2 regions of the Paenibacillus stellifer genome follow, and region 2 is predicted to be linked to the other one. Evidence: a T-box and tRNA genes for the amino acid it is inferred to sense, from the RefSeq annotation. Region 2 holds a T-box; the other holds one or more tRNA genes.

Region 1 (15,877 bases), 2.1 Mb from region 2:
GCTCGCTACGAAGAAGGGCATCTGCTATGATTACGCTTCTCTCTTCGCCGCCATGCTGCGCAGTGTGGATGTGCCGACGAAGCTCGTTATGGGGCAGAGCAGCTACGTAACTGCGTACCATGCCTGGAATGAAGTACTGATTGACGGCCAATGGGTCACAATCGACACGACAGTGGATGCAGGGCTTGGCAAGACCAAGCAGGCAACCGGCAGCATCACCAAGCTCGCCAGCAAATATACGGGCGCTAAGTATTACTAATAAGTGAGGCTGTATAACTTAACCTAAGGGAACCCCAAAGAGTTGATTTCGCAAGTTGTGAAATCAACTCTTTTTATTTTTTTTGAAAAGCTCTTGCGTATTTATTGTGACATGTGGTATATTCAAATTCCGGCCAAGAAACACGAGCTGCTGATTCAAAAAAAGAAATAAAAAAAGCTTGCGTTGATGACTTGGTTGTGATAAGATATAAGAGTTGCTGATGCGAAATCGAAGCGACAATGAAAGTCTTAATAGAAGCTTGATCTTTGAAAACTGAACAACGAGTGAGTATTTAAAGAGAATTTAATTCTCGTCAGATTCAAAATGAGCAAATCAGCTCTTTCTATACTCGTTCCGGAATGATCGGCTCAGCTGAGATCGACCCATTCCGGAACGGGCGACGCGACGAAGTCGCGTATTTAATGGAGAGTTTGATCCTGGCTCAGGACGAACGCTGGCGGCGTGCCTAATACATGCAAGTCGAGCGGAGTTATGAAGGAGCTTGCTCCGGATTAACTTAGCGGCGGACGGGTGAGTAACACGTAGGCAACCTGCCCTTCAGACTGGGATAACTACCGGAAACGGTAGCTAATACCGGATAATTCCTTTCTTCGCCTGAGGAAAGGATGAAAGACGGAGCAATCTGTTACTGAGGGATGGGCCTGCGGCGCATTAGCTAGTTGGTGGGGTAACGGCTCACCAAGGCGACGATGCGTAGCCGACCTGAGAGGGTGAACGGCCACACTGGGACTGAGACACGGCCCAGACTCCTACGGGAGGCAGCAGTAGGGAATCTTCCGCAATGGGCGAAAGCCTGACGGAGCAACGCCGCGTGAGTGATGAAGGTTTTCGGATCGTAAAGCTCTGTTGCCAGGGAAGAACGTTCTCTAGAGTAACTGCTAGAGAAGTGACGGTACCTGAGAAGAAAGCCCCGGCTAACTACGTGCCAGCAGCCGCGGTAATACGTAGGGGGCAAGCGTTGTCCGGAATTATTGGGCGTAAAGCGCGCGCAGGCGGCGATTTAAGTCTGGTGTTTAAACCATGGGCTCAACCTGTGGTCGCATCGGAAACTGGATGGCTTGAGTGCAGAAGAGGAAAGTGGAATTCCACGTGTAGCGGTGAAATGCGTAGAGATGTGGAGGAACACCAGTGGCGAAGGCGACTTTCTGGGCTGTAACTGACGCTGAGGCGCGAAAGCGTGGGGAGCAAACAGGATTAGATACCCTGGTAGTCCACGCCGTAAACGATGAGTGCTAGGTGTTAGGGGTTTCGATACCCTTGGTGCCGAAGTTAACACAGTAAGCACTCCGCCTGGGGAGTACGGTCGCAAGACTGAAACTCAAAGGAATTGACGGGGACCCGCACAAGCAGTGGAGTATGTGGTTTAATTCGAAGCAACGCGAAGAACCTTACCAGGTCTTGACATCCCCCTGAATACGTTAGAGATAGCGTAGGCCTTCGGGACAGGGGAGACAGGTGGTGCATGGTTGTCGTCAGCTCGTGTCGTGAGATGTTGGGTTAAGTCCCGCAACGAGCGCAACCCTTGACTTTAGTTGCCAGCAGGTCAGGCTGGGCACTCTAGAGTGACTGCCGGTGACAAACCGGAGGAAGGTGGGGATGACGTCAAATCATCATGCCCCTTATGACCTGGGCTACACACGTACTACAATGGCCGGTACAACGGGAAGCGAAACCGCGAGGTGGAGCCAATCTTATAAAGCCGGTCTCAGTTCGGATTGCAGGCTGCAACTCGCCTGCATGAAGTCGGAATTGCTAGTAATCGCGGATCAGCATGCCGCGGTGAATACGTTCCCGGGTCTTGTACACACCGCCCGTCACACCACGAGAGTTTACAACACCCGAAGTCGGTGGGGTAACCCGTAAGGGAGCCAGCCGCCGAAGGTGGGGTAGATGATTGGGGTGAAGTCGTAACAAGGTAGCCGTATCGGAAGGTGCGGCTGGATCACCTCCTTTCTATGGAGAATCGTTTCCCGTAGCGGAAACATTCAAATCGGAAGCTTAGCTTCCAACTTGCTCACTCGTTGGTCAGTTTTGAGAGTTCAAGCTCTCAAAAAGAAGTGTCCGTTTAGGCTGTGCCTAACCGAACACCTTTGAAATCTTCATCGGCACATTCCGTGATCGACCCAAGATTTCAAAGGATTGATCCTTGAAAACTGGATACCGAAACGAAAATTGCGTTTTAGAACATTCCTTTGAGCTGAGCTTGTGTCTAGCAAGCGAAGTTTGTAAGAGTGCTTAAGCGAAGGGGTTTGGATGTTGGAGCGAATTTGGATGGAAGCGGTGTTCGAAGCAGCGTGAGCGGCGGAGAAGAGGTTCCACCAAGCGGAGCAGAAACAGCCAAACGCCAGAGCGTTGGTTAAGCTAGTAAGAGCACACGGAGGATGCCTAGGCGCCAGGAGCCGAAGAAGGACGTGGCGAACAACGAAAACGCCTCGGGGAGCTGTAAGCAAGCGTTGATCCGGGGGTGTCCGAATGGGGAAACCCGGCTGTGGTAATGCACAGTCACTCATTGCTGAATACATAGGCAATGAAGAGGCAGACCAGGGGAACTGAAACATCTAAGTACCCTGAGGAAGAGAAAACAAGAGTGATTCCGTCAGTAGCGGCGAGCGAACGCGGAACAGCCTAAACCAGGGAGCTTGCTCCCTGGGGTTGTGGGACGTCTCACATGGAGTTACAAAGGAACAGGGTAGACGAAGAGGTCTGGAAAGGCCCGCCGGATAAGGTAAAAGCCCTGTAGTTGAAAGTCTGTTCCCTCCGAGACGGATCCCGAGTAGTGCGGGGCACGTGAAACCCCGTATGAATCCGGCAGGACCATCTGCCAAGGCTAAATACTCCCTGGCGACCGATAGTGAAACAGTACCGTGAGGGAAAGGTGAAAAGCACCCCGGAAGGGGAGTGAAACAGGTCCTGAAACCGTGTGCTTACAAGAAGTCAGAGCCCATTTTAGGGGTGATGGCGTGCCTTTTGTAGAATGAACCGGCGAGTTACGTTTAACGTGCAAGGTTAAGGCGAGGAGCCGGAGCCGCAGCGAAAGCGAGTCTGAATAGGGCGAATGAGTACGTGGACGTAGACCCGAAACCGTGTGATCTACCCCTGTCCAGGGTGAAGGTGCGGTAACACGCACTGGAGGCCCGAACCCACGAACGTTGAAAAGTTCGGGGATGAGGTGGGGGTAGCGGAGAAATTCCAATCGAACTCGGAGATAGCTGGTTCTCCCCGAAATAGCTTTAGGGCTAGCCTCGGAAATGACAGTCGTGGAGGTAGAGCACTGATTGGGTGCGGGGCCCGCAAGGGTTACCAAGCTCAGTCAAACTCCGAATGCCATAGACTGATTAACCGGGAGTCAGACAGTGAGTGCTAAGATCCATTGTCAAAAGGGAAACAGCCCAGACCATCAGCTAAGGTCCCCAAGTGTGTGTTAAGTGGGAAAGGATGTGGAGTTGCACAGACAACCAGGATGTTGGCTTAGAAGCAGCCACCATTTAAAGAGTGCGTAATAGCTCACTGGTCGAGTGACTCTGCGCCGAAAATGTAACGGGGCTAAACACACCACCGAAGCTATGGCTTGGATCGACTTCACTGCTTCTTTGAGGCGGTGTTTATCACAAGAACAGGTTTGCCGAAGAGCCGTGAATCCAGGCTTGAGGCCAAATGGTTCCCAGGGGATAAACACAAGGCTTCGAGGCAGGAGTGAAGTCGATCCAGGGGTAGGGGAGCGTTGTGTATAGGTTGAAGCTGGACCGAGAGGACTGGTGGACAGTACACAAGTGAGAATGCCGGTATGAGTAACGAAAAGATCAGTGAGAATCTGATCCGCCGAAAGCCCAAGGTTTCCTGAGGAAGGCTCGTCCGCTCAGGGTCAGTCGGGACCTAAGGCGAGGCCGAAAGGCGTAGTCGAAGGACAACAGGTTGATATTCCTGTACCACCATAATCCGTTATGAGCAATGGGGGGACGCAGGAGGGTAGTGACGCGGACTGATGGATGTCCGTCTAAGCAGCGAGGCTGGTGTATAGGCAAATCCGTACACCGTAAGGCTGGGCTGTGATGGGGAGCGAAAATTATAGTAGCGAAGGTCATGATCTCACACTGCCAAGAAAAGCCTCTAGCCAGGAGAAGGTGCCCGTACCGCAAACCGACACAGGTAGGCGAGAAGAGAATTCTAAGGCGCGCGGAAGAACTCTCGTTAAGGAACTCGGCAAAATGACCCCGTAACTTCGGGAGAAGGGGTGCCTCGGTAGGGTGAGTAGCCCGAGGGGGCCGCAGTGAAAAGGCCCAAGCGACTGTTTAGCAAAAACACAGGTCTGTGCGAAGCCGCAAGGCGAAGTATACGGGCTGACGCCTGCCCGGTGCTGGAAGGTTAAGGGGAGCGGTTAGGGGTAACCCGAAGCTGTGAACCGAAGCCCCAGTAAACGGCGGCCGTAACTATAACGGTCCTAAGGTAGCGAAATTCCTTGTCAGGTAAATTCTGACCCGCACGAATGGCGTAACGACTTGGGCGCTGTCTCAACGAGAGATCCGGTGAAATTTTAATACCTGTGAAGATGCAGGTTACCCGCGACAAGACGGAAAGACCCCATGGAGCTTTACTGCAGCTTGATATTGAACTTGGGTACGATCTGTACAGGATAGGTGGGAGCCTAGGAAGCCGGAGCGCCAGCTTCGGTGGAGGCGACGTTGGGATACCACCCTGATCGTATCTAGGTTCTAACCTGGTACCCTTATCGGGTACGGGGACCGTGTCAGGCGGGCAGTTTGACTGGGGCGGTCGCCTCCTAAAGCGTAACGGAGGCGTCCCAAGGTTCCCTCAGAATGGTTGGAAATCATTCGAAGAGTGCAAAGGCAGAAGGGAGCTTGACTGCGAGACCCACAAGTCGAGCAGGGACGAAAGTCGGGCTTAGTGATCCGGTGGTACCGCATGGAAGGGCCATCGCTCAACGGATAAAAGCTACCCTGGGGATAACAGGCTTATCTCCCCCAAGAGTCCACATCGACGGGGAGGTTTGGCACCTCGATGTCGGCTCATCGCATCCTGGGGCTGAAGTAGGTCCCAAGGGTTGGGCTGTTCGCCCATTAAAGCGGTACGCGAGCTGGGTTCAGAACGTCGTGAGACAGTTCGGTCCCTATCTGTCGTGGGCGCAGGAAATTTGAGAGGAGCTGTCCTTAGTACGAGAGGACCGGGATGGACGTACCGCTGGTGCACCAGTTGTTCCGCCAGGAGCACGGCTGGGTAGCTATGTACGGACGGGATAAGCGCTGAAAGCATCTAAGCGTGAAGCCCCCCTCAAGATGAGATTTCCCAATACGTAAGACCCCTTGAAGACGACAAGGTTGATAGGCTGGGGGTGGAAGTGCAGCAATGCATGGAGCTGACCAGTACTAATCGGTCGAGGGCTTATCCAAGAAGACCCCGAAAAGGGCAAGACGCAAGATTCGTTTCGATCCAGTTTTCAGGTGATCAAGCCTGAATATGCATTTGTACCGCAAATGCCCGTTTGGTGGCGATGGCGGAGGGGTTCCACGCGTACCCATCCCGAACACGACCGTTAAGCCCTCCAGCGCCGATGGTACTTGGACCGAAGGGTCCTGGGAGAGTAGGACGCTGCCAAGCGGTAATCTTAAGCTATTTTACATAGTGTCCTAAAAGGGCCTTTAGCTCAGCTGGTTAGAGCGCACCCCTGATAAGGGTGAGGTCGGTGGTTCGAGTCCACTAAGGCCCACCATGGTCCCTGATAGCTCAGTTGGTAGAGCACTCGACTGTTAATCGAGTTGTCACAGGTTCGAGTCCTGTTCGGGGAGTTACTCTCCGGAAAGCAAAAGTGAAATGTTTAGCTTATTGCTTTCCGGGGTACCTTACCTATCATGGAGAGGTGTCCGAGTTGGCCGAAGGAGCACGATTGGAAATCGTGTAGGCGTCAAAAGCGTCTCGAGGGTTCGAATCCCTCTCTCTCCGTTGGATCTTCCAGATTCGAATGGAAAAAGCAATATTCTTAATTAGCACGGCCCGTTGGTCAAGGGGTTAAGACACCTCCCTTTCACGGAGGTAACAGGGGTTCGAATCCCCTACGGGTCATATTTGCTTCTTCGAATGGGGATGAGAACCCCTAAAGGTTCGTCGGAGCGTAGACATCGTAAGGAATGCATCGCAGTCGGCTCGCTTGCGAGGCGTATCCCCTACGGGTCACCAATATGGAGGCTTAGCTCAGCTGGGAGAGCATCTGCCTTACAAGCAGAGGGTCGGGGGTTCGATCCCCTCAGCCTCCACCATGATTATTCCCAAAAAAGTGAAGCTACGGCTTCGAATGCTTGGCTGGGGCTAATAACAATAATATAATTTTACTGACGCGGGGTGGAGCAGCCCGGTAGCTCGTCGGGCTCATAACCCGAAGGCCGCAGGTTCAAATCCTGCCCCCGCAATTCTCCCCAAAAAGTGATGATATGCTTGTAGCGTATTCCGATTACTTTCCGGGGAGCCTAGCAGTACTTAAACGTGGAACCGTGGTGTAGAGGCCTAACATGCCTGCCTGTCACGCAGGAGATCGCGGGTTCGAATCCCGTCGGTTCCGCCATTTGATTTACCTGATTTTACACAGCCTTTCAAACCATTTTTAGTGCATGGCGGTCGTGGCGAAGGGGTTAACGCACCGGATTGTGGCTCCGGCATTCGTGGGTTCAAGTCCCATCGATCGCCCCATTAACTTACAGGCAAGTCCGATTTATTGGGGATTAGCCAAGCGGTAAGGCAACGGACTTTGACTCCGTCACGCATAGGTTCGAATCCTATATCCCCAGCCATTATATGCGAGCCATTAGCTCAGTTGGTAGAGCACCTGACTTTTAATCAGGGTGTCGAAGGTTCGAGTCCTTCATGGCTCACCATTGTTACATGCGGTCGTGGCGGAATTGGCAGACGCGCACGGTTCAGGTCCGTGTGGGCTAACCCCCCGTGGAGGTTCGAGTCCTCTCGACCGCACCATCTTAATACGCGGACGTGGCTCAGCGGTAGAGCATCGCCTTGCCAAGGCGAGGGTCGCGGGTTCGATTCCCGTCGTCCGCTCCATATAGATGCGCCCTTAGCTCAGCTGGATAGAGCGTTTGACTACGAATCAAAAGGTCGGGAGTTCGAATCTCTCAGGGCGCGCCATCTATACATCATTGAATGATCCAAGCGTCACCTGATTCGAACGAAAGAGTTCGTCGGAGCTTAAGCTTCGTTAGGGCTGCTTCGCAGTCGGACACGAAGTGTCCGCATCTCTCAGGGCGCGCCATCAATAAAATCATTGAATGATCCTAGTTTCACCTTCACTCTTTATAACGGGATGTAGCTCAGCTTGGTAGAGCACCTGGTTTGGGACCAGGGGGTCGCATGTTCGAATCGTGTCATCCCGATTTTCCTTATATTTGCGGGTGTAGTTCAATGGTAGAACTTCAGCCTTCCAAGCTGATAGCGTGGGTTCGATTCCCATCACCCGCTTACTTCATCAACAAGACCTCTGCGCTGCAGAGGCCTTTTTTTATTCCTATATTTAAAAAATGCCCACTTCGTTATCCTCACACACATTCATATCCACGATTATTTTTGCTCGACTTCGGGCTTCTCGTTGATGTCTTTTTCCGTTTCCGGGAGGGAAGCCAGGGGATGTTGGCGGAGGCAGCTTCCTCTGCACCTCTGAGCATTCTCAGGACGTCATATACGCTATTGATATCCTTGGTGTCGATCACGATTTCTTCACTTTCTCCAGTTCCGGGTACCTTAAAATGCCAGCATTTATTTTCCATGACTTCCACTCCTTTAAGATGTATATCTTGTGTAATTTCATCATAATCGAAAGAGGAGGATCATGTATAATGAAGGGAAATGATAGAGGTCATCACCTTGACTGATAGCTAAAATAGAGGGGAGCGTGCCGGGATGGATATTGGCCTTCTGAAGGTATTTATGGCGGTAGCGGAAGAAGGGAGCATTTCTAAAGCGGCTCAGAGTCTTAATTATGTGCAATCGAATGTGACGGCAAGAATTCAGCAGCTGGAGCAGGAGCTGAAGACACCGCTTTTTTACCGGCACAGCCGGGGCATTACGCTGACTTCAGCGGGTCAGACATTGATGACGTATACCGAGAAGATCTTGAACCTGTTGGAAGAGGCGGAAAAAGCAGTCGTGGACTCGCCGGTTCCCAAAGGCTCCATTACAGTTGGCTCCGATACGACGGCGGCCATACGTTTGCCCCCTATTTTATCCGCCTATCGCGGCAAATTTCCCGAGGTGGAAGTCCACCTGGAGATCGGATTAACCGATCAACTCATCAATTCCGTCCTGCAGTATTCGGTTAACGGCGCTTTTGTGGATGGACCGGTCGAGCATCCGGATATTATTCAGGAACTGATCATTAACGAGCGGTTAGGACTGATTGTTCCGGAAACGATGGATTTTTGCGGTCTTCGGACTGTACAGGACAAGACGCTGCTGATTCTGAACCTGGATTGTATGTACCGGATGCAGTTGGAAGAATGGCTTCGGGACGAGGGCTACCGTCTGGCCAATGTCATGCAGTTCGGGACGATGGAAGGGCTTCTGGGCTGTGTAAAAGCCGGGATCGGCTATGCGGTGCTGCCTGTATCGTATTATAACAAGCTGAACGTCAAGGACGGCATCCGCTGTTATCCTTTTCCGGAGAGATATGGGGAGGTACCGACGGTCTTCATACGGCGGCGTGATCTCTATATGACGAGTGCGTTTCAGCAATTTATCGAAGAACTGAAGGAGCAGCTGCCGGAAGCACGGATGTGCGGGGTAGAGACTTCGGATGCTTAACAAGAAAATAGTTATTAACAACAACAGCGCAGGATCAACGATCCTGCGCTGTTTGTACTCACAAGGGAACCGGGGATAACCCGCCCTTTATCCACGCAATGGGGATAGACTGGGGATATTAGAGCTCGGATGGAACAGTTAATCCCAGTCCCTCGGCAATTCGTGTTCCGAACTCATGGTCCGCTTTGTAGAAATGGCCGATTTGGCGCAATTTAATATCCACAAGCTCGACCGGTCTCATGGAATCCACAATGTTACGCACAAGCCGGGCGCGTTCGTCCTCGCTCAGCAGCCGGTACAAATCCCCGGGCTGTGTATAATGGTCGTCATGGTCGTAGGCGACACTGTCTGCCTGGCCGGACACCTCAAACGGAGCGGTGCGATGCTCCGGAGATTCCTTGGGACCGCCGAAGCTGTTCGGTTCATAGTAGACGGAGGCTCCGCCGTTATCGCCGTAAGCCATGGCGCCATCGCGCTGATGGTTATGCACCGGACATTGCGGACGGTTAATAGGCAGCTGGTTATGGTTCGGACCGACCCGGTAGCGATGAGCATCGGAGTAGGCGAACAGGCGGCCCTGAAGCATTTTATCAGGTGAAGCCTCAATGCCCGGAACGAACGAACCCGGAGAGAATGTAGCCTGCTCCACTTCCGCAAAATAGTTCTCCGGATTTCGGTCCAGCACCATGCGGCCAACCTCGATCAGCGGATAATCCTTCTGCGACCACACTTTGGTTACGTCGAATGGATCGAACCGGTACGTATTTGCGTCTTCAAGCGGCATAATCTGCACATACAGTTTCCAGGACGGGTAGTCGCCGTTGGCAATGGCGTTGAACAGATCCTCGGTATGGTAATCCGGATGCTCTCCTGCTATTTTGGCCGCAACATCGACATCCATATTCTTTACGCCCTGTTCAGTCTTAAAGTGATACTTGACCCACACCGCGTTCCCTTCAGCGTTCACCCACTTGAACGTATGGCTGCCGAATCCGTGCATGTGGCGCAGAGTTGCGGGAATGCCGCGGTCAGACATCAGAATCGAAACCTGGTGAAGCGACTCGGGGGAATGGGACCAGAAATCCCAGACTGCCGTCGGGTTCTTCAGATGGGTCTGCGGATGCCGCTTCTGCGTATGAATGAAGTCCGGAAACTTGATGGCGTCCCGAATGAAGAAGACGGGCGTATTGTTGCCGACCAGATCATAGTTGCCTTCTTCCGTGTAGAATTTCACCGCAAAGCCCCGCGGGTCGCGGATTGTATCGGCGGAGCCGAGCTCGCCTGCCACGGTGGAGAAACGGATGAACATAGGCGTACGCTTGCCGGTCTGAGACAGAAAGGCTGCTTTGGTATAAGAAGAAACGTCTCCCGTGACTTCAAAATAACCATGCGCTCCCGCGCCCTTGGCATGAACGACCCGCTCGGGGATGCGTTCTCTGTTGAAATGAGCCAGCTTCTCCAGCAGGTGGACATCCTGGATCAGTGCAGGTCCCCGGGAACCGGCGGTCATCGAATGTTGGTTATCTCCTACAGGCGCTCCCCAGCTAGTTGTGAGGCGGCTGTTATCGTAAGTCATGAGATCAGTCACCTTTCGTGTTGTTTTGTTATTAGATTAAGTATAAATCCTAATATAGATAGATGATAATAATTATAATTTAAAAAATCAAGCTTTTTTATAATAATTTTAATTAATAAAAATGGATGAGGGATATACACGAAAAAAAGCGGCCGGAAATCCGGGAGGCCACTGAAAAAGTCCATCTCATAGAAAAAGGTACAGTCTTTCAATTAAATTGAAGAGGCTGTACCTTTTTCTGTATAATGGAGTCATAACGAAAAGCGGGTGAGTGCGGATGATACGGCAACAACAAACTTTAATCCTGAGTCCTTACGCGGCATTGTATGACATCGTTGTACCAAAGGACAATATGCTTCGTCAAATTAACGATTTGGTGGACTTCACTTTCATATACGAGGAACTCGAAAAGAAATACTGCTTGGACAATGGACGCAACGCCATTGACCCTATTCGCATGTTTAAATACTTGCTTCTGAAGGCAATCTTTGAATTGTCTGACGTAGATATTGTTGAGCGTTCAAAGTACGACCTCTCGTTCAAATTTTTTCTTGGCATGGCACCAGAAGACTCGGTAATCGACCCCAGTTCTCTGACGAAATTCCGTAAACTGCGGTTGAAAGACATGAATCTCTTGGACATGCTCATTGGTAAGACCGTAGAACTTGCCATCGAGCAGAATATCCTGAAGAGCAACTCCATCATCGTCGACGCAACGCATACGAAAGCACGCTACAACCAAAAAACGCCCCAAGAAATTTTGCAAGACCGTGCACGTAAATTACGAAAAGCCGTGTATACCATGGATGAATCGGCCAAGGCCAAGATGCCGGCAAAGAATACGACGAGCGAACTCGAGGATGAACTTACATACTGCCAAAAACTCGTCCACTTCATCGAAAACGAGAGCGGCATTGCACAGGTGCCCAAAATTCTGGAGCCGCTCAACCTGCTAAAAGAAACGGTTGCGGATGATGTTGAGCAGCTTCGTTTGGCGGCAGATCCGGATGCGCGCGTGGGACATAAGAGTGCAGATTCCGCGTTTTTTGGATACAAAACTCATCTTGCGATGACCGAAGAACGGATCATTACAGCGGCTGTAATTACAACAGGCGAACAGAATGACGGCAAGCAATTGCAGACGCTCATCGAAAAGAGCGTAGCGGCTGGCATGCAGGTCAAAACGGTGATTGGGGATACAGCCTATTCAGAAAAAGGAAATATTGCTTACACGAAAACAAATGAAATTGAACTGGTTTCCAAACTAAATCCGCTCATTACGCAGGGCGCGCGAAAGAAAGAAGACGAATTTTTGTTCAACAAAGATGCAGGCATGTACGTATGTCCAGCTGGACACATGGCCATTCGGAAGGCTCGGCAAGGCAAGAAGGGCGAGGGCCAAAACCAGCAGACTACCTATTATTTTGATGTGGATCAATGCAAGCGTTGCCCGCTTAGGGAAGGCTGCTACAAAGAAGGAGCCAAGAGCAAGACCTACTCCGTAACGATTAAATCTGAAGAGCACACGGAGCAGATGGCGTTCCAGGAAACGGAGTATTTTAAGACAAAAGCGAAGGAACGTTACAAAATTGAAGCGAAGAACAGTGAGCTTAAACATGGACACGGGTATGATGTAGCGATATCCTCGGGTCTGCTTGGCATGCAGTTACAAGGTGCGATGGCCATATTTGCTGTAAACCTAAAACGAATATTAAAGATAGCAGAGTAAGGATAAGGAGCAATACGCCCCTAAAAAGAAGACACCCTCCCCCATATACTGGGAATGGATGTCTTTTTTACGTATTCACTTCTCACCAAGATTGAAAAACTGTAAGTTCTTCAGCGGCCTCGAAATCCGGCACGCTTTTGGTTTTAATGAGGTATGGAATTAAGGTCCAAAAGGCTTTTAGCCCTTGATGTACATCAGGTCGTAGTATTCTTCCAGCATCCGCTTGGTGGCGAATTCCGTGCGTGTCGTCTCAATGCTCTTGCGCATCATCTCTACCCACTTGCTCCGATTATCGTAGTAGACGGGAAGAACGCGATTCAGCAGAGTGTCGTACAAGGCCTCACTGTCATGGCGGTCCAGCTCCTCGAAGTCCTTCGTTTGGAAGCCGTCCCCGATCTGCCAGCCGTTCTCGCCGTCAATGCACGCTTCCGGCCACCAGCCGTCCAGAATGGAGCAGTTGAGAACGCCGTTCATGGCTGCTTTCATGCCGGAGGTGCCGCTGGCTTCCAGCGGTCTGCGCGGGTTGTTCAGCCAGATGTCCGAGCCCCGGGTCAGCTTCGCCCCGATCGTCATATCGTAGTTCTCCAGGAATACGACGCTCTTAGGATACTTTTTCATCATGGACACCAGGTTGGTAACGATTTTTTTGCCGGTATCGTCCAAAGGATGGGCTTTGCCGGAGAAGACGATCTGGACTTTGCCATCCTCCAGGTAAGGCTCGATAAGGTCCGGACGTGAAAAAATCAAATCACTGCGCTTATAAGGCGCCGCACGACGGGAGAAACCGATCAGCAGGTTGTCCGGATTCAAGCTTATGCTAGTACGCTTCTCAATAAAGGACAGGAGCTCCCGCTTGATCTCCATATGAGTGGCCCATAGATCGCCGTTCTGTTCATAAGCGGCTGTGATGCGCTCGTCTACCCACGTAGGCGTATGAATGGCGTTAGTAATGGCAATGATGGGCGATCTGCCAGCAACTTCCTTCCACATCAGGTTGGAAGTCTCTCCATGCAGCTTGGCCACGCCGTTGGAAATACGGGCAAGCCGCAGGCCGGCAACCGTCATATTGAACGGGCTTCCGCCTATCCGCTCCATCTGGTCACGGGTAAGGCCGTTGTAGGCTCCCATGTATTCCAGGCGGCCCAGCGGATGCTCCTCATTCCCTTCTTTGATCGGGGTATGAGTGGTGAAGACGACCTCTTCCCGGGTAGCCTTCCAGGCTTCCTCGAAGCTGCTGCCTCCGCACATCTTCTCGCGGATCAGCTCCGTTGCCGCAAGCGCCGCATGGCCTTCGTTGAAATGATACACATCGATCTCAATGCCGAGGGCGCGCATCGCTCTGACGCCGCCAATGCCGAGCACGATTTCCTGCGCGATACGCTCCTCGCCGAACCAGCCATAGAGCTGTCCCGTGATCCACGCATCTCCGTTCTCTGGAATATCAGTGTCAAGCAGATAAAGCGGGTTGTTGCCGAACTGGTCGCATTTCCAGACTTTACAGATTACGTTGGTCTCACGCACTTTGACGGTAACGCTTACACCCGTATCTTCCAGAAAATCGTAAACGTAGTTGTAGTAAGAGTCGTAAGGCCTGCCGTCGTCTCCAATCTTCTGATCCGTGTAACCTTGCTTCCATTTCAGGCCAATCGGGACGATCGGCGCGTCAATGTCCTTGGCCCCTTTAATGTAATCTCCCGCCAGAATACCAAGTCCTCCGGCATACATCTTAAAATCGGAATCCAGACCATACTCCATACTGAAATACGCTACTGTCGGCAGTTTCTTGTCGCTCACAAACAGGCCTCCTAAGTTATGAAATGGTTTGCACAGAAAAAACTAAGTTTCGAAGCTATTTTAGCACATTTTTAGAGGAAAAACATAGAAAAAAAGTCGTTGTTAACGCTTGCTGATATAGTGTATAGAAACGTTTGCACAATATTAGACTCTTTTTTTCTAATTTCTGGGATTTTTAAGTGTGATATACAGTCTAAAAACCGGCCGATGCAGTCCATTTCGGATAGTGGCGCTTCAGGCCGCTTTCGGCCTATAATATGCCCTATAATATAAAGATCATTCTGAATATGTGTGGAGTGTGGGCCATCAGCCTAAGACGGACAGCGGAAGTCAAGAACAGAAACGAGGGTGACTATGGGCATTCTGGTAATCGGCAGCTTGAATATGGATATGGTGGTACGGACAGACAGGGCTCCACAGGCGGGAGAGACGCTGATGGGCAGAAGCTTCTCTCTCAGCCCAGGCGGAAAGGGAGCCAATCAGGCGGTTGCAGCGGCAAGGCTGGGCGGTGACGTCACGATGGCCGGCACGGTGGGAGACGACGCGTTTGGCCGCGAGCTTCGGGACATTATGGAACGGGAAGGCATACATACGGAATTTTTAAGGACTAGTGCAAGTTCGCCAACCGGCGTAGCTTCAATTGTTGTGGAGGAGAGCGGGGAGAACCGTATTCTCATCGTTCCGGGAGCTAATCTGGAGCTGTCCGCCGAAGATCTGAAGGGAATGGAAGAACTCATCGCGGGCGCGGATATGCTTGTGCTTCAGTTGGAGAGCGATTATAACATGACGGTGAAGGCTGCCGGCCTGGCTCATAAGCATGGCGTGCCGGTCATCCTGAATCCCGCTCCGGCCAAGGAGATCGGTCCCGAGATTCTGCCTTATATAACGTATCTGACGCCCAATGAAACCGAGGTTGCCCTGATGGCGGGCATGCCAGTACAGAACCCGTCAGACGCGGAGAAGGCCGCCCGGATTCTGCTCGGCAAAGGAGCCCGCCACGTCATCGTAACGCTAGGTTCCAAAGGCGCCCTTATCGTGACGGAAGAGGGGGCTGAAGTTATTGCGGGCTACCCGGCCAAGGTGGTGGATACGGTGGCGGCCGGGGATTCTTTTAATGGTGCGCTTGCGGTACAGCTGGCGAAGGGGCTCTCCCTGCGTGAAGCGGTCGGTTTCGCGAACGCTGTAGGGGCTTTGACCGTAGGCAGGGAGGGCGCCATTCCCTCTCTGCCTGACCGCGAGGAGACCGAGCGGTTTCTGCGCGAGCGGGCCAAAGCCTGACAGGGCCTAAAGCTGCATGAACGCCTCCGGCTCCGGAATGCTTCCGAATTTCGCGACGGCGAAATCCCGAAGCTGGGTGGCAGCCGGGGACAGATAGCGGTTCTTGACCTGGGCCATGCAGATATACCGGCGGTAGATCGGATGGGTGATGGGCAAGACCTTGACCTTATAGTGATCCAGCATGGCACTGCGGGGGAGGATCGTGATGCCGCAGCCTGCCGAGACGAGTCCGGCGGCCGCATTCTCATCCTCGATTTCACAGGCGATTCTCGGTTTGATGCGGGCCTTATCGAACAGGGTGTCGATCACCTGGCGCATGCCGTTCCGGGAACTGAACGAGATATAGGGATAAGCCTCGGTTTCTTTGAGGTTAACGCTATCGTATTCAGCCAGCGGGTGTCCAAGC
Region 2 (15,877 bases):
GCTAACCTGATAATACGAAAACCATCTCATCTGGTATATGGTTGGAATGATACCTCCATTTTACCAAAGAGTGGTTTCCTTTTGCTCGTGAAATAGAAGAAGGGGCGATCCTCAACGTCATATACTTGACTGTTGGGATTGCCCCTTTAATTGAGAATAATCCGGCTGCTAGGATCTCGATTTGCGGCCTGCTCCGCGGTTGCTCCACCAGATCGGAGCGCGGAACGCCAGATTGATCAGCAGCACGACGATGACCAGCACCGCGGCGGATTTGTCGGCGATCTGACGCGCATCCTCCACGATTGCTTCGGACTGCACATACCACAGATGCACAGCCAGCGTCTCGCCGGGCGAGAGAAGGTTAAAGTCCCACATTTCGCCGGAGGTGCTGAGACCGGCTGTCAAAATAATAACGGCCGATTCCCCGAACGCGCGCCCGGCAACCAGGCAAATGCCTGTGATGATCGACGGGAGCGCTACTGGCAGAACGATTTTACGGATCACATAAAATTTCGTCAGACCGAGCGCGTAGCCCGCCTCGCGAAGCTCGTCCGGAACAGCACGGACCGCTTCCTCCGTCACTCGGGCCAGCATCGGAAGGTTGAGCAGCGCCAGGCTGACGCCGCCGCCCAGAATGGTCAGACCAACGCCGAAATACTCGGCAAAGATCGCCAGACCAAGCAGGCCGAATACGATGGAAGGAACCGAGGACAGCGCTTCAACGCAAATCCGCAGACCGGCGGTGAAAGCATTATCCGGTGCATACTCCGCCATATAAATCCCTGCCCCTACACCGATCGGAATGGAAATGATCAGCGAGATGAGAAGAATATAGAAAGAATTGAACAGTACCGGCCCGATACCGCCGCCTGGATCAATCTCCTCGGGCTGTTTCAGAAGGAACGGAATGTTAAGCCCCGGCAGGCCCTTGCCCAAAATCGTGAACAGGAGCCAGAATATCAGCAGCATGACAAGAGCGCCCAGCGTATAGAAGCCGATTGTGGCCGCCTTGTCCCGCCGAAGCGCCCGGGCCGTCTTTTTCGATCTTGCAAAACCGCCCATCTAACTCTCCCTCCTTTTTCGTCCCAGGAACCGGATAACGAGAATCAGGACGAACGAAATAAGCAGCAGCAGGAAAGCCATCATGTGCAGGGCGTAGTTCCAGGTGGAATCAAACTCTACATTGGAGATCTGCATGACGATATTGCTCGTCAGAACCGAAGACGGAGTGAACAATGTCTTGGCCAGCTGCGGCGTGTTGCCAATCACCATAACGACCGCCATGGTCTCGCCGATCGCCCGGGTCATGCCCAGGATAACCGCCGACAGAATGCCTCTTCCGGCTGCAGGCAGCACAACGCGCATAATTACCTGAAACCGGGTGGAGCCGAGCGCATACGCGGCATCGCGGTATTTGGCCGGAACTACGGTAATGGCGTCATCGCTGATCCGGGAAATGGTCGGCAGAACCATCAGCGCCAGCACTAGCGCCGCCGCCAGCAGACCGTCTCCCAGCCCCTCGCCGCTTAGATTCCGAAGAAACGGAAGCAGGACGGTCAGTCCCAGATAGCCGTATACAATCGAAGGAATGCCGACCAGAAGATCGAGAACCGGACGGATGAAGCGCTTGAGCCAGAGCGGTGCGATCTCAGCTGTCAGAACCGCCATGCCGACCGATATGGGGACGGAGATCAGCATCGTCAGCACGGTCAGTGACAGCGTGTTGATAATGAAGGAAGCCGCACCGAATTTCTCGTCCTCCGGCGTCCAGTCGAAAGAGAAGAAGAACTGAGCCGGTGAGATATGCCCGAACAGGAGCAGGGCCGTCTTGCCGATAAACACCGTCACTAGGACGAGTACGAAGCAGAGCGCCAGGATGCTGAGTAAAAAATAATAACGTGCGGCGTAATCCGAGAGACGGTGGCGCAAATGCCGTCTAGCGGATATATTCACGGGGCGGGGACCGCCCGCCGCCGGTTTGGGTTCGATATTGGGGTCAATGGTCTGTTGAACCATGCCTTGCCTCCTTGCCGAAATTCATTCTTCTCTATTCAAGGATAAACGCCTAACGGCGTCCTCCAGACGCCATGCGTTTACCGAGAAATAGAAGACCTGGATAAGTACGCAGCTTATACTTTCTTATATTTCTAGGAAAAGCCAGCCCCGATTACCCGGAGGCTGGCCATTTGGTACGCTGTATCGAATGCGTCCTGAACTTACTTCATCGCGGAGATCGGAATGAATTTCAGCTTCTTCAGCGATCCCTGCTGGAACTTCTTGCTCTGCACATAGTCGATGAACGCTTTAGTGGCGCCGGTCGGTTGTCCCTTGGTCATGTAGTAGCCGTAAGCCCAGATCTTATAGGAACCGTTGATAACATTGTCGCTCGTTGCGGCTACGCCGTTGAACTTCACGGCTTTGATGTCACCGCCGGTTACATATACAAGGTCGATATAACCGATCGAGTTCGGCGTAGAACCTACAGCCGTCTTCATGTCGCCGCTCGAGCCGACTTCCTTGTAGTTCTTGTCTTTCTTCACGATGTCGCCGCCAGCCAGCGCCTTGGACTGATAATTAACGCGGGTGCCGGAACCGAATGCGCGGGTGATGACGACGATGTCCGCATCAGCGCCACCGACCTGCTTCCAGTTCGTGATCTTGCCGGAGTAAATGCCTTTCAGCTGATCAGTGGTCAGATTGTCAACACCGACATTCTTGTTCACGATCGTCGCGAAAGGAATGACTGCCACCTTGTTCGCTACCTGGCCGTCGAAGGCTTTGAAGCCCGGAACGTCAATGCTGGCGTCCCAGTCGCAGGCGCCGATGTCGGCGATGCCTTTCTTGACCGCCTGCGGTCCGGTTACGGAGCCTTTGCCGGAAGCGGCGATTTTAACCTTCGGATGCAGCTTCTGGAACTCTTTGGCTGCCTGAAGCGTCAGCGGCAGCAGGGCTGTCGAGCCGTTAATCGTGATTTTGCCCGAGAGAGAATCGGCTGCGGAAGCCGCTCCTGTCAGGGATGCTGTAACGGCGAAGACAGCCGCCAGCGCGGTAAACGTAACTTTTTTGAAAAATTTCATGATGTTTCTCCTCCTGGCTTATAAGCCGAATCTATTATTATTTCGTTAACTGAACAGCTTTACCGTTCACGATTTCCCACAGTTTGCCATTAATTGTTACAGCCAGCTTGCTGCCGTCTGCGGATACCGCAACCTCGGATACCGATTCCGTCGTGCGGAACAACTCCGTCTTGGCTCCCGTCGCAGCTATCGAATAGATGCGGCTGCTTCCATCCGCTGCCGTTCCGGATACAACCAGGCTGCTGCCGGCTTGTTCAATCCAGTTCGGTTCAATATCAAGCTGGAGGTTGGCTGCTGTCTTGTCGGTTTTTACCGACTTGAGCGTATTGAGTGCGTTACCGTTCGGATCGGCGCTGAGGTAAGTGACCGTTCCGTCGTTCGCGATCTCCGGATACAGCTTGTTGTCATCGGAAGTAGTGATTGCAGCCGGCGCAGCGTCCTTGGCAGTCAGATCAAGCGTGTACAGCTGCTCGCCCGCCTTGCTGTAATCGACCGTCAGCGAATCTTCCGTGCTGTCCGCATCGTTCTTCGCCGTTCCGGTAATGTTGACGATGTAGACCGCCTTCGTTCCGTCCGGAGAAATGCCAAGCTCGGATTTATTCTCTACCTTGTCAGCAAGAACTGTCGTGATTTCACCGGTATCAACCGATACCTTGGCGAGCTTCTCCTGCTTGTCTCCCTGGACAAAATAGAGCGTTTTGCCGTCGGCTGCCCAAGCGAGGTCCGTCTTCACGCTCGTATCCGTACCAAGCGCCTTGATCTGTCCGTTCGACAGATTAATCACATACAGCTGGCCCGTCTCATCCGTAAAAGCGCCCTGGCTGCGGTCTGCCGAAACGGCAAATCCGGAAGCTTGTCCGTCGCTTTCCAGAACGCGATAGGTTCCCGGCGTAGCGGACAGCTTGTACATCTGCTCCGCATCGCCTTCCAGAGTCGCGAGAATCGTGCCGTCAGCCGCCCATTGCGGCGTGCTGAACTCGCCCTGCGGACGAGCTGCGCTCAGAATTTCCAGCGGGCTTCCGTACAGTTCGCCGCCAAGGCCGTATACGATTGCGCTAAGCTCAACGTACAGCTTGCCGCCGCTCACGGTCGGAGCGGTTGTGAAGCTGCGGGCTGTACCGTCAACTGTATAGCTCTTGGAGCCGGCTTTCAGAGTAATCGTATGTAATCCTGCCGCGTCCGTAATCACGACGCTTCCCGTACCGGAGGTCAGGCTTGCACCGAGTGCCGTTGTGAGCTGCCCAAGCGCGTAGAGCTTGTACCCGCCGATTTCGATCGTCTTCAGCGTCGCTTGCGCTCCGTTGATCGTCCAAGAGGCCTGCCCTTCCTTCACTTTGGCAGTTTTAGCGGCTGTATTCTGAACCGGAGCCTTGCTCCCCCCTGATGCTGCCTGAACACTGGCGCTCACTGCCGTTGTTAGAAGCACGGAGGTCATGAGCACGCTTAACCATTGACTTTTCTTCAAATGGATCCACCCTTTTCGATGAGGTAACTTGTACGCCGGGCTTGTGCCCCGATGCACTTGCTAATGCTATTTTCAGGCTTGTCTGTCAAATCTGTTGCAGAGGAATGTTTTGGAAATATTAAAAACCAAAAAAAGATTTTACAAATGGCGATCAAGCGATTAAGGTAATGAGTGAGTACTCACTCATTACGTAATTTATGGAGGTTTTCCTTTAATGATGGAGACAAACACAGTCATTCAAGTCTCACATATCCGCAAAGCGTTCGGCGGCAAAATCGTCCTGGACGACATCAGCCTTGAAGTCCGCCAGGCGGAGACCTATGGGCTGCTGGGGCCATCCGGCTCCGGCAAGACGACACTTGTCAAGCTGCTGACCGGAATAGACGAAGCGGATCAGGGCGATATCACGGTGCTGGGCGTGAAGGTTCCGAAGCTGTCGCTGCTGTCGCAAATCGGCTACATGGCCCAGTCCGATGCCCTGTACAGCGAGCTGAGCGCCAAGGAGAATCTGGAGTTCTTCGCGTCTCTGTACGGATTGAAGAAGGCAGAACGCAACCGGCGCATACAAGAAGTCATGGAGATCGTCAATTTGCAGGATCATCTTCGAAAAAGAGTGGATCAATACTCCGGCGGCATGAAACGCCGCTTGTCACTCGCCATCGCCCTGCTGCACGAGCCGCCGCTTCTCATTCTCGATGAGCCGACGGTCGGCATCGATCCGGTGCTGCGCATGTCTATATGGAAGGAACTCAAAAACTTGAATGCCCGCGGAACAACGATCGTGCTCACGACCCATGTCATGGACGAGGCTGAAAAATGCGACCGGCTCGGTATGATCCGGGAAGGCCGCCTGCTCGCTGAGGACACGCCGGCCAATCTCCTGGCCAGCACCGGCTCTTCTACTATTGAGGAAACGTTTCTGTATTATGGAGGTGTCCGTCCATGAGAGTCCGCGCGCTGACGCTTCGCATTCTCCGGCAGTTCATTCACGACAAGCGGACGATGGCTCTCATGTTCATCGCTCCGCTCATTGTCTTAAACCTCATGAGCCTCGTCTTCGGCGGAGACGCCTATAAGCCAGCCATCGGGCTTACGGGCCAGGCAGCCGCGCTGTCCGGCAGCCTGGAGAAGCATGACGCCAAGACGACGGCTTACGATACGGCCGACATTGGCATGCAGGCATTGAAAGACGGCAAGATCGACGCCTTGATCAGCATGGAGCAGGGCAAAGCGCAAGTCGTGCTGGAGGGCAGCAATCCGACGGCGAACCGCGCCGTTATGCTGGCGCTGGAGCAGACCTCGGGCGATCTTCAGGCCTCCGGCGCCCCTTCGAAGCAGCAGACAGCCGCCTCGCTGAAGCCAGAGATCAGCTACCTGTATGGCTCCGCGGACATGAAGACGATCGACCGGTTCGGGCCGATCATGATCGGCGTGTTCATATTTTTCTTCGTCTTCCTGATCGCCGGGGTCTCCCTCTTGCGGGAGCGGACGACCGGCACGCTGGAACGGCTGCTCGCCACTCCGCTCAAGCGATGGGAGGTCGTCATCGGCTACGTGTGCGGCTTTGGCTTATTCACCATTGTTCAAGCATTGCTCATCTCCTGGTTCTCCATCCAGGTGCTCGGCATCCTGATGGCGGGCAGCTTCGGCTACGTGCTGCTGATTACACTGCTCCTGTCCATGACGGCGCTGACGCTCGGAACACTGTTGTCGGCTTTCGCCAGCAGCGAGCTGCAAATGATCCAATTCATCCCGCTAGTCATCGTACCGCAGATCTTTCTCTCCGGCCTGTTCCCGATGGATACTCTGCCGGATTGGCTGCAGAAGATCGGATATCTGACCCCGCTCTATTACGGGTCCGAGGCAATGATCAATATTATGATCCGCGGCAAGGGCTGGGACGCCATCTCGGTGGACGTCTTGGTGCTGGCCGGTTTCTCGGTATTGTTCATGGCGCTGAATGTGCTGGCTCTTCGCAAGCACCGCCGAATGTAACAGCGTGTTCTTTATGTTAAAATGGTCGGATAACAGTGCTAGTGGAGGGTTGTCATCATGGCGGAAGAAAAAACGGACCGAAGCGACGATCAATGGGCCCAGGAGCTGCTGGCCATCGGCGGCGAGGAGCATATGACGCCCAAGCAGATCGCCATTCTGAAAGCGGCGGTCGAAGTGTTCGCGGAAAAAGGGTACGCCGGGGCCGCAACCAGCGAGATTGCCCAGAAGGCGGGCGTTGCGGAGGGCACCGTTTTTCGCTATTACAAAACGAAGAAGGATCTCCTGATCTCCATCATCGGGCCGACGATGGGCAAGCTGCTCGCACCGTTCATCATCCGGAACTTCGGGAGCGTGCTGAATTCGCCTTACGAGACGTACGAAGACTTCCTCCGGGCTTTTATCGTGAACCGCCTCGACTTCGCCCGGAACAATTTCAAGCTGCTGAAAATTCTCGTTCAGGAAATACCCTTTCATCCGAGTCTTCGTGAGCAGTTCGTCGAGAATGTCATGAATACAATTGTGGAAAAAGTGTCTCTTCAGCTTGAGCGCTTCAAGGAGAAGGGGCAGATTGCCGATGTGCCGACGTCAGCCGCCATCCGCTTCTCGGCCTCAGCCGCCCTTGGCTTCATCATGACCCGGCTGCTGTTTCAACCCGATAAAGACTGGAATGACGAGGAAGAAGTCGAGATACTGATCCGCCTGATCATGCACGGCCTCTCCCCTAAATAACATCAACTCGTCATGAAGGGAATGCATCATGAAATGCAATCCCCTGGGACAGTATTGATTTTCGGCAGGAAACAGGTATAATTAGACCAAATTTCGTACAGTCGATGATCGGGAGAGTAGTAAAGGGGCACTGAGCCTGCAGCGAGCCGGAAGGGTGAAAGCCGGCGGCCTTCCCTTTACAAAGCGCACCCGGGAGACGGACTTCCGAAAGGTCCAGTAGGAAGCCCCGGGAACAGGCCCGTTATGCCTTAAGGTGGCCGGATTGCGTTCAATCAGCATGTCCGGCAAGCAGAGTGGTACCGCGAGAACACAAGTCCTCGTCTCTTTATTTGGAGACGGGGGCTTTTTTTATTCAGACAAAGGGGGACTTTCGAACATGCTGAGCCGGATCATTGGTCAAGAGATTGAACAAAGCGTATTGATCGCCGTACGGGAGATGGGACTGGAGGTTTCCGCACTGCCGGAGGTGAATATTGAGCAGCCCGCCAGCCTTGATCACGGGGATTATTCCAGCAATATCGCCATGAAGCTCGGCAAGACGCTGCGTATGCCGCCGCTTCACATCGCGAGCAAGCTTCGGGATGTGATGATGGCTTCGGCTTCAGAAGGTGGGCTGATCCGGCAGGTAGAGACCGCCGCTCCCGGCTTCCTTAACGTTCGGATCGACTGGAGCGTCTGGGCCGGGATGAATGAAGCGACCCCTGCGGGCAGCCAAGGCAAGGTTGTGATCGAGCACACTTCTATCAACCCGAACAAAGCTGCTCATATTGGCCATCTGCGGAACGCCTGCATTGGAGACACCCTCGCGCGTCTGCTCAGAAGAACCGGTCATACGGTGGAGGTTCATAACTACATCGACGATCTCGGCAATCAGCTGGCGGATACGGTAGTGGGGCTGCTGAACTTGCCTTTGGAGGGCGACTACGGACGTTTCGGCGATTACTGCTGGGATCTGTATTCCGCGGTCAACCGGACATACGGCTCGGACTCTCTGCTGAATGCCAAGCGGACGGAGACACTGCATGAACTGGAGCAAGGCACCGGCAATACCGCCTGGATCGGCAAGATTGCCGCAGAAAGGATCGTCCGCGACCATGTGAAGGAGATGGCAGACTTCGGTATCCTGTACGATCTCCTGGTGTGGGAGAGCAGCATTGTCAAGGAGGGCTTCTGGGATGCGGCGTTTGAGCGTCTGCGGCAGACTCCCCTGTTCGTTCTGGAGACGATCGGCAAGCTCGCTGGCTGCTGGGTGCTGAAACAGGCGGAAGATGTTGGCGGAGCCGAAGACCAGGACACTGGGGATGCCCGGCAGGACGGTGAATACACGCAGGATAAAGTGCTGGTACGTTCCAGCGGCATTTTGACTTACACCGCCAAGGATATCGCCTATCATTTATGGAAATTCGGACTGCTGGACAAGGATTTCACCTATGAAGCGTTTGACGGTGAGCTGTACACGACAGCTGCGCATGGAGCGGCCAAACCCCTCGGTCAAGCCCATACCGTCATCAATGTGATCGATTCCCGGCAGGAATATCCGCAGACGATGGTCAAGGAAGCGCTCCGGGCACTGGGTTACGGCGAGCAGGCGGACCGGCTGCATCATGCCGGTTACGGTGTCGTCTCGCTGAGCCCCGCTTCTGCGGCAGAGCTTGGCATCGATACGTCGGACGGCAGAGCTTCGTACGCCATGTCGGGCCGTCAGGGGATCGGCATCAAGGTCAGCGATCTGATCTCCCGGATGGAGCGGCATCTCGAAGATACCCGAAACGGCCGCGACGGTCTGCCGGCGCGGATGATTGCTACAGCCGCCATCCGTTATTATCTGCTCCGGTTCAATCTGGGAACCGAGGTCATTTTTGATTTGCGCCAGGCGATGGAGCTCGCCGGGAATACGGGCGTGTATCTGATGTACGCCCACGCGCGGGCAGCTAGAGTGATCCGCAAAGCTGAGAGCCTCGGGTTGCTCGCACCAGACGTTGTCAGCCGGAGCGCGGATTCCACCGAAAGCTCAAGCCAGATCGAGGACAGTAACGGCCAAACCGGCAGCCGGGCTGGGCATGACGAGTGCGCGAACGGCAGAGCCGTCCCTCTCCCGCCTCCTTCTTTCCCGGCGAAGCTGGAACCGCCAGAACTGGCGCTGCTGAGACAGCTTGGCGCATGGCCGGACACCCTGCATACGGCAAGCAAGGAATTGACGCCGAATACCATCTGCCAATACAGCCATACTCTGTCCTCGCTGTTTCATCAGTTCTATGCTTCCTGTCCCATTCTCACGGGGCCGAATGAAATCGTCGCTTTCCGGCTGTGGCTAACAGCCAAATTCAAGGAGACGCTCGGAGATTCGCTTGCGGTACTGGGACTTCCGGCGCCGGAGCGGCTATAATTTTTGCCAATTTGGAAGGATTATCCGCAAACGGTGTCGAAATATATAGACTGCTGTCGTGCCGGAGTGCAGGGCAGCAATACATACACTGGGGGAACCAAACATGAAGAAACACATGGTGCTGCTGCTCGCCGCACTGCTGCTCCTGATCGGATCGTTCACATCAATCGGCGCGGAGAAGGCCTCCGCCGCCCAAGCGCCCGTCTACACGGAGCTCGCAACCTTTGTGGACGGCAAGCTGCTCATTTCGCCTGCCAAATCACTGGTAGCCAAAGGCTCAACCTATGTTCCGGTCAAGCTCGCAGCGCAGATTCCGGGCATCTCGATCGATGCGTCTTCCGGCATTGTGCTGACAGGCGGCAAGGGAACCGCCAAGCTCGACGCGACCAACTCGATGCTGTACCAGAACTCCAATTATGTAGCGTTCAAGACGCTGCTGAAGATCGGAAATCTGGACGGCAAATATGCGTCAAGCGCGAACTGCCTGTTCGTCTGGACGACAGATGAAGGCAAAACCAAGAGCAGCGAGATGCTTTACAGCATCAGCAAGCTGCCCGGAACGATCGGCGGTGTTGTCGGCAAGAAGGTATACGCCTTCGGTCATCCCGGCTCCAACTGGGTTACGGGTGTAAGCTATGACGGCGGCTCGACGATCGAATTCACCATGCAGAAAGAAGACGGCACTGTCTGGACGCTGCTTGATCCGGCAGACGGCGCGGAATCTCTCTACACCGCTGAGTATCTTCAGTACTTGAAGACCGTCTACAACGGATATCCGGCCTGGATGAACAATTCGGTAATTCAGGACAGCCCGTTCAAGAACATGGAGAAGGTCACCATTCTTAACATCGTTCCCGATCCCGAGGACAGCACCTTGCTGATCCGGGTACGCCGGGCCAACGGGCAGGAATTTGATATGACGACAGAAGCTGCCGATGATGTGCAGGATGAAATCAACCAATATTTTTATTTCAAGAACCCGAAGACCGTATTCAAGATCAGCGACAAGATGTGGAAGGCGATTCAGGAGGAAAAGGTCGTTGTGGGGATGACGTTTGAGGAAGTATACCTCGCCTGGGGCGAGCCCGACGAGACCGATGATTCGCTGGGGCTGGCGGTGTATGGGAATACGTATTTGTATTTCCGCAACAGCAAGCTGGCGTATATCTTGTAGAATGGCGATTGCACCGGGAGTCGTGTTCAGGCACGGCTCCTTTTTATTTTATATAAGTTGAACTGAAAATCTTTATACCTGAAGAAGTAAACGGTCAATTACGGCTTGAGGAGTTCGGTTGATGCTTTTCATAAAAGCGGCCACATGGGAACGAATGACGTAGAACTTTTGGAAAAACACATTGTTCACGACATCGTGCTTTAGCCATTTCCACAAACCTTCCGTGGGATTGAGTTCCGGGCTGTACTTGGGTAAATAGACCAACTGCAATCGGGCGTGCTCCTTGAGAAAAGGCTGAATTTCATCGGCATGATGAATGTGGGCATTATCCAGGACAACCACGACCTTGCCGGAATACGTCTGTAAAATGTCGGTCAAGAAGCGTTGGAACGCTTTCGCATCCAGTTTTTCTTCTTCCCGGTGAAGGGCATGGCCGGTTTCGTAATCGATCGCTGCAAACAGCTTGGCACCCTGATGCTGGCCATACGTCTTGATTTTTCGCTGTTGTCCTCTCGGAAACCAATTGTACTGTAAGGCTAGATAGGCCCGAATAGCCGATTCGTCTTCAAACAGCAGGTGATCCACTTTTCCTTGATCTAACTGGTCTTTGAGCTCAGGTAGCGTGACTTGGCGAAACTGCTCTTGCTCCTCTGGATTGGCCTTTGCCAAAGTATAGGTGGCCTTCGTGTAGCTGAAGCCAAGGCGGTTCAGCATTTTGGAGACGCCTTTGAGCGTGTAGTCTTCGCAATACTCCCGAAGAATCCAGGCACGAATGAGTTTTAACGTCCAGGTATACTTCGCTTCAAAGCCAACATCGACAGGGCGTTTCTCAGCGATGACTTGCTTCAGCCGTTCCTCTTGCTCATTCGAAAGTCGCTTGGAACCACCCGGATATTCACCCAATTCGAGACCTTGCAGTCCATTCTTACGGTAGTTCTTCCAGTATCCGCTGATGGCCGGAAAGGATCTGCCCAAAATATCGGCAATTTCGGTGAGGGTCCGGCCCTCTAGATGCAGCCTTATCGCCAAATATCTTTCATACATCCGGGTACTTTCTGTTTCCTTCATGGCTTCTGTCAGTTTTCCGATCTCTTGTTCTGTAGTCATTTAAATCTCCACCTTTTCAGGTTCTTTCTTATCTTTTACCCGATTCTGGCGGTCCTTAATGTTACGAGTTCAATTTATATAAAGGCATTGGTTGTCTCTTCCGCCCGCTGAACCAAGCTCCCTCCCGATACATGCCATGCTACGAGTTTACACTTGCAGTTTGAGCTGCCTGTCTGGCGTGCATCTTTTTCATAACATATCTGGCAATAGGCTGGGCAATCAGCAGTTCAATCCAAAAGGCTACACCAAAGTTTCTGGGCCAAATATGGAGGAAGTTCTCAAACGGCTTCAAGCTGATTTGTCTCGTTCCGACCCACGTTCCTATAATGGACATCATGATCGATAACACCGTTACGTTTAGGACAATATGCAATAATACTCTGGCGTTAAATCCGTCATTCTGTCCCTCGATTTTTGGTGTCAGCTTGGCAACGATCGGTCCTGCAATCAAGTTCACAGATAGAACGATGATGACCCACATTACCGGTATTATTTTCAAGGTATTGAGGTACACCTCTTTACTGAATCCAAGCTCCAACCCCGTTATAACAGGCGCGATCGTGTTTACCGAAATGATTGAAATGATCAGCATAAACAGAATGCCCTCATTTCGATTTCTAGGCAGTCTTGTTTCCGCATGCAGATGGTTTGTCATCCCTGTCTCCCCCTTCTTTTTTTAGACTTTGTTATTATAGCGATATCGAAAAGCTCTTCATAAGTGAATATTTTGTGAACAAATCATTCAATTTAAAGGTGCTCACTCTATTCTCCGCATTGCGAAACAGCCGCCACTCCCTCCGCTTCCATTTCCGGACCTCTCCCACAATCGTTCTGTTAAACTATGAAGCCGAATATTTTCTTCGGAGCGTACGAATGCATACTTCCACCTCAGGGCACTAAAGCCAAAATAATTGGCATCAACATAAAAACCTTGGTCTTTTATCCCAATAATTCCATTAGTTAGACTTAAGGTGAAACAACATGTAAGCGATATCTTGACTGTCAAACCATTTTAAAGGAGGGCAAGTATGAAAGAAGTGCACAAAGCTGAGATTGGGTTCACACGCAAAGTATGGGGTTTGTTCCTCGCGCTGGTGATGCTGTCCGGCATCGGCTTGTTACCGGCTTTCAAGGTTCAAGCAGCAGGCACGACCATAGCCTCAATGGCTTATTTCTCGGCAGCGGACGGGCCTGTCATCACCAAATCCGGAGTGGGACAAGCCAGTTACGGTTTTGTTATGCCGGTCTTCAACGGAGGCGCCGCCAGTTGGAGCGACGTTTCCGGCGATTTGGGTGTTAATGTGAAGGTTGGTGGCAATTGGGTAGATATCGACAGCGCAGGCGGGTATGTCTATAACCAGAACTGGGGGCACTGGAGCGACGGCGGCATGAATGGCTACTGGTTCACGCTCACGGCCACCACAGAAATTCAGCCGTACTCCAAAGCCAATAGCGGAGTTACGCTCGATTATACGCTGGTGTTTCAGAATGTTAACAAGACCGCCATCACGTCGATGACGCCGACACAGGGTCCGGAGCTTACGGCGAGCTTCACCGGCGGAGCCGGGTTTACGTATCCGGTAATCAACAATGATTCAGGCCTTATCTATGATGCGGTAGCCGACGATTTGAAGCTGTACGTCAAGCCGGTGGGCAGCAGCGAGTGGATCGACGTCGACAACAATGCGGCCAGCGGCTGGATTTATGACAGCAATTTCGGTCAATTTACCGAAGGGGGCAAACTGGAGTCGAAGACCACTTCCGCCAGCCTCATTTACACGATCAATTTCAATGAGCCTGTGCGCAATTCGTTCGTCATCTCTGCCTACGACGGCACCACCTACACGGCGGACAACAGCGGAGCCATCGGCTTGCCGTTGCCCAAAATCGATGGGGGCGCGCCGATCGGCAGCGAACTGGGCAACTTCATGTATCAGATCAAAAAAGACGGGCAATGGGTCGATCTCAGCAGCTCCAGCCAGAGCGGATTTCTCTATGCCGGCAACGGCTACAATAATATGTCCGCCGCCAACCAGTGGGGATACTGGGACGACTACATCTACGGCCTGTGGTTCAAGCCTATCCAGGAGAACATGGAAATCCGTATCGGCTACCCGTTAAACGGGCAGTCCGGCGGAGATGTCGGCAGCAACTATGTATACTACAACTTCATCGGCAACCCTAATGCACCGCGTCCCGATGAATCCGATCAGAACGACATCGCCGTTGGAACGCCATCGCCATTGGAACGCCATCCGATCCGGCCATCGCCGGCATGAATCTCATCTGGCAGGATGAATTCAACGGCACCGCGCTCGATACAAGCAAATGGAATTATGAAACGGGCTATTACCTCAGCGAAGATCCCAACACCTGGGGCTGGGGCAATGCGGAGCTGCAGCATTACACGAACAGCACGCAGAACATATTCGTGACCGATGGACAGCTGAACATCCGGGCGTTGAACGATCACCGTTCGTTCCCGCAGGACCCGAACCGGTACGCCCAATATTCCTCCGGCAAAATCAACACCAAGAACGTTATGTCCCTGAAATACGGCCGGGTAGACATTCGCGCCAAGCTGCCCACCGGCGACGGCATCTGGCCGGCGCTCTGGATGCTGCCGGAGGATTCCGTGTACGGGACCTGGGCCGCATCCGGCGAGCGATGCCCCAGGGCCATCGCTTGGTTGTTTTTAGTCAGAAAGAGATATTTGACTACCACTTTAGCCAGGTATATCTTGCAAGAAGTTTTCGGATGTCATGCCGTCGCGCCGTATTTCTGCCTTCACCTTAACGGTCACTTCCGCCCTGACGAACTCATCGTCCCATTTCGACCTCACTTTCTTGAATGCTTGATAATGGCTGCGCATCAATTCCTCGCCGAACCCGAATATATCGACGCCGTATTTCTTCTGCACCTTGGCAATCGTTGCTTCGACATGGTCTTGGATTTCCTTCTCCGTCAACTTGCGCACTTGATCAAATCCGGATATCTTCCTTAGCATTATCCATTCACATTGGTTCTCGCTTACGGTCCCCTCGACATTGATACGGATTCTAATCTTGGGACGATTGCCGTCATAATCAACTTCCAGGTGCGTCTTGGACCTCCCAACTCGCACCTGGACATATTGACCTTTGCCACATTGTACCGTTAGCGAAGTGTTCTTGATCCGATCCTGGGTCCACAATAAATCTCGTGTCTCTTCTGTGCTCAAATGGCCAACCAGCTTCGCTCTGCGCATAACGGCTGTCCCGTCGCTAATCATTTCGGTTGGCGAATCGGTATTCTTTCCGGCGTCAACAGCATGCTGTCGTTCACTTGGATGCTCAATCGTCATGGACGACATCACTGGCTGCCGGCCCTCTGACGTAATTGCCGCAATGAATTGCTTCAAGTTCGTATTCGGCGAACCTCCCCAGTTCGCCTCAACCGAATCGAGTCCCATACGGATTTTCACAGCCGATACCCTGCTCTCCGGGACATAGAGCTTGGTGAACTCCGGTGCAGCTACTTGGTGGGCTGCAACGAGTTGAATATCGTTCCGGATGTCCTTCATCGATTCGAGAAACTCAAAGAAAAGAATGCCTTTGTCGGTTTCGAGCAGCTTGGCATCCATAATGAGCAGCATCATATGGCTTAGCTCCAGCTTGCGGGACGTCTTCCGCTCGATACGGCTGAATGCTTGGTCCATCGTATTCCCTTCCGCGTCGACGGAGAACGTTGGACTATTGCCTTTAGCACGGTCGGATACGAACTCCAGTGGATTAATCATCTGCAGATAAACATGGTAATTCGCTTGATCGCCGACCGTCACGGACATACTGCTTACGATGATGTACTCGTTCGCCGAACGCATGTCCCAGCAGCCCGTCAAGACCAGACCGAACACACAAAGTGTAAAAAGCAGCCTAATCACTACTCGTGCATTGCTCCCGATC

Evidence for each region. The T-box of region 2 lies ahead of PSTEL_RS19960 (arginine--tRNA ligase). A T-box ahead of a tRNA ligase gene usually reads a tRNA of that ligase, here a tRNA-Arg.
Region 1: it has a tRNA-Arg gene. The T-box ahead of PSTEL_RS19960 (arginine--tRNA ligase) is inferred to sense a tRNA for this amino acid. The anticodon was not compared.

What each region holds. Positions count from the first base shown of each region.
Region 1 covers NZ_CP009286.1:736,741-752,617, forward strand. The annotation lists gene PSTEL_RS03490 (transglutaminase-like domain-containing protein) at 1-259, shown strand, start outside; rRNA gene PSTEL_RS03495 (16S ribosomal RNA) at 679-2,233, shown strand; rRNA gene PSTEL_RS03500 (23S ribosomal RNA) at 2,635-5,685, shown strand; rRNA gene rrf (5S ribosomal RNA) at 5,777-5,893, shown strand; tRNA gene PSTEL_RS03510 (tRNA-Ile) at 5,929-6,005, shown strand; tRNA gene PSTEL_RS03515 (tRNA-Asn) at 6,009-6,081, shown strand; tRNA gene PSTEL_RS03520 (tRNA-Ser) at 6,147-6,235, shown strand; tRNA gene PSTEL_RS03525 (tRNA-Glu) at 6,284-6,355, shown strand; tRNA gene PSTEL_RS03530 (tRNA-Val) at 6,474-6,549, shown strand; tRNA gene PSTEL_RS03535 (tRNA-Met) at 6,626-6,699, shown strand; tRNA gene PSTEL_RS03540 (tRNA-Asp) at 6,775-6,851, shown strand; tRNA gene PSTEL_RS03545 (tRNA-His) at 6,901-6,976, shown strand; tRNA gene PSTEL_RS03550 (tRNA-Gln) at 7,003-7,077, shown strand; tRNA gene PSTEL_RS03555 (tRNA-Lys) at 7,086-7,161, shown strand; tRNA gene PSTEL_RS03560 (tRNA-Leu) at 7,171-7,258, shown strand; tRNA gene PSTEL_RS03565 (tRNA-Gly) at 7,268-7,342, shown strand; tRNA gene PSTEL_RS03570 (tRNA-Arg) at 7,350-7,426, shown strand; tRNA gene PSTEL_RS03575 (tRNA-Pro) at 7,598-7,671, shown strand; tRNA gene PSTEL_RS03580 (tRNA-Gly) at 7,686-7,756, shown strand; gene PSTEL_RS03590 (LysR family transcriptional regulator) at 8,195-9,094, shown strand; gene katA (catalase KatA) at 9,213-10,670, opposite strand; gene PSTEL_RS03600 (IS1182 family transposase) at 10,948-12,399, shown strand; gene glgP (alpha-glucan family phosphorylase) at 12,577-14,193, opposite strand; gene rbsK (ribokinase) at 14,548-15,471, shown strand; gene PSTEL_RS03615 (LysR family transcriptional regulator) at 15,478-15,877, opposite strand, start outside.
Region 2 covers NZ_CP009286.1:4,324,723-4,340,599, forward strand. The annotation lists gene pstA (phosphate ABC transporter permease PstA) at 169-1,062, opposite strand; gene pstC (phosphate ABC transporter permease subunit PstC) at 1,063-2,016, opposite strand; gene PSTEL_RS19935 (phosphate ABC transporter substrate-binding protein) at 2,217-3,077, opposite strand; gene PSTEL_RS19940 (stalk domain-containing protein) at 3,115-4,542, opposite strand; gene PSTEL_RS19945 (ABC transporter ATP-binding protein) at 4,760-5,488, shown strand; gene PSTEL_RS19950 (ABC transporter permease) at 5,485-6,537, shown strand; gene PSTEL_RS19955 (TetR/AcrR family transcriptional regulator) at 6,595-7,266, shown strand; T-box leader at 7,362-7,594, shown strand; gene PSTEL_RS19960 (arginine--tRNA ligase) at 7,643-9,652, shown strand; gene PSTEL_RS19965 (hypothetical protein) at 9,756-10,826, shown strand; gene PSTEL_RS19970 (IS630 family transposase) at 10,899-11,933, opposite strand; gene PSTEL_RS19975 (DUF2798 domain-containing protein) at 12,073-12,588, opposite strand; gene PSTEL_RS19980 (hypothetical protein) at 12,962-14,212, shown strand; partial or broken gene PSTEL_RS28575 (glycoside hydrolase family 16 protein) at 14,209-14,505, shown strand; gene PSTEL_RS28580 (hypothetical protein) at 14,403-14,657, opposite strand; gene PSTEL_RS27205 (Ger(x)C family spore germination protein) at 14,659-15,877, opposite strand, start outside; gene PSTEL_RS19985 (spore germination protein) at 15,876-15,877, opposite strand, start outside.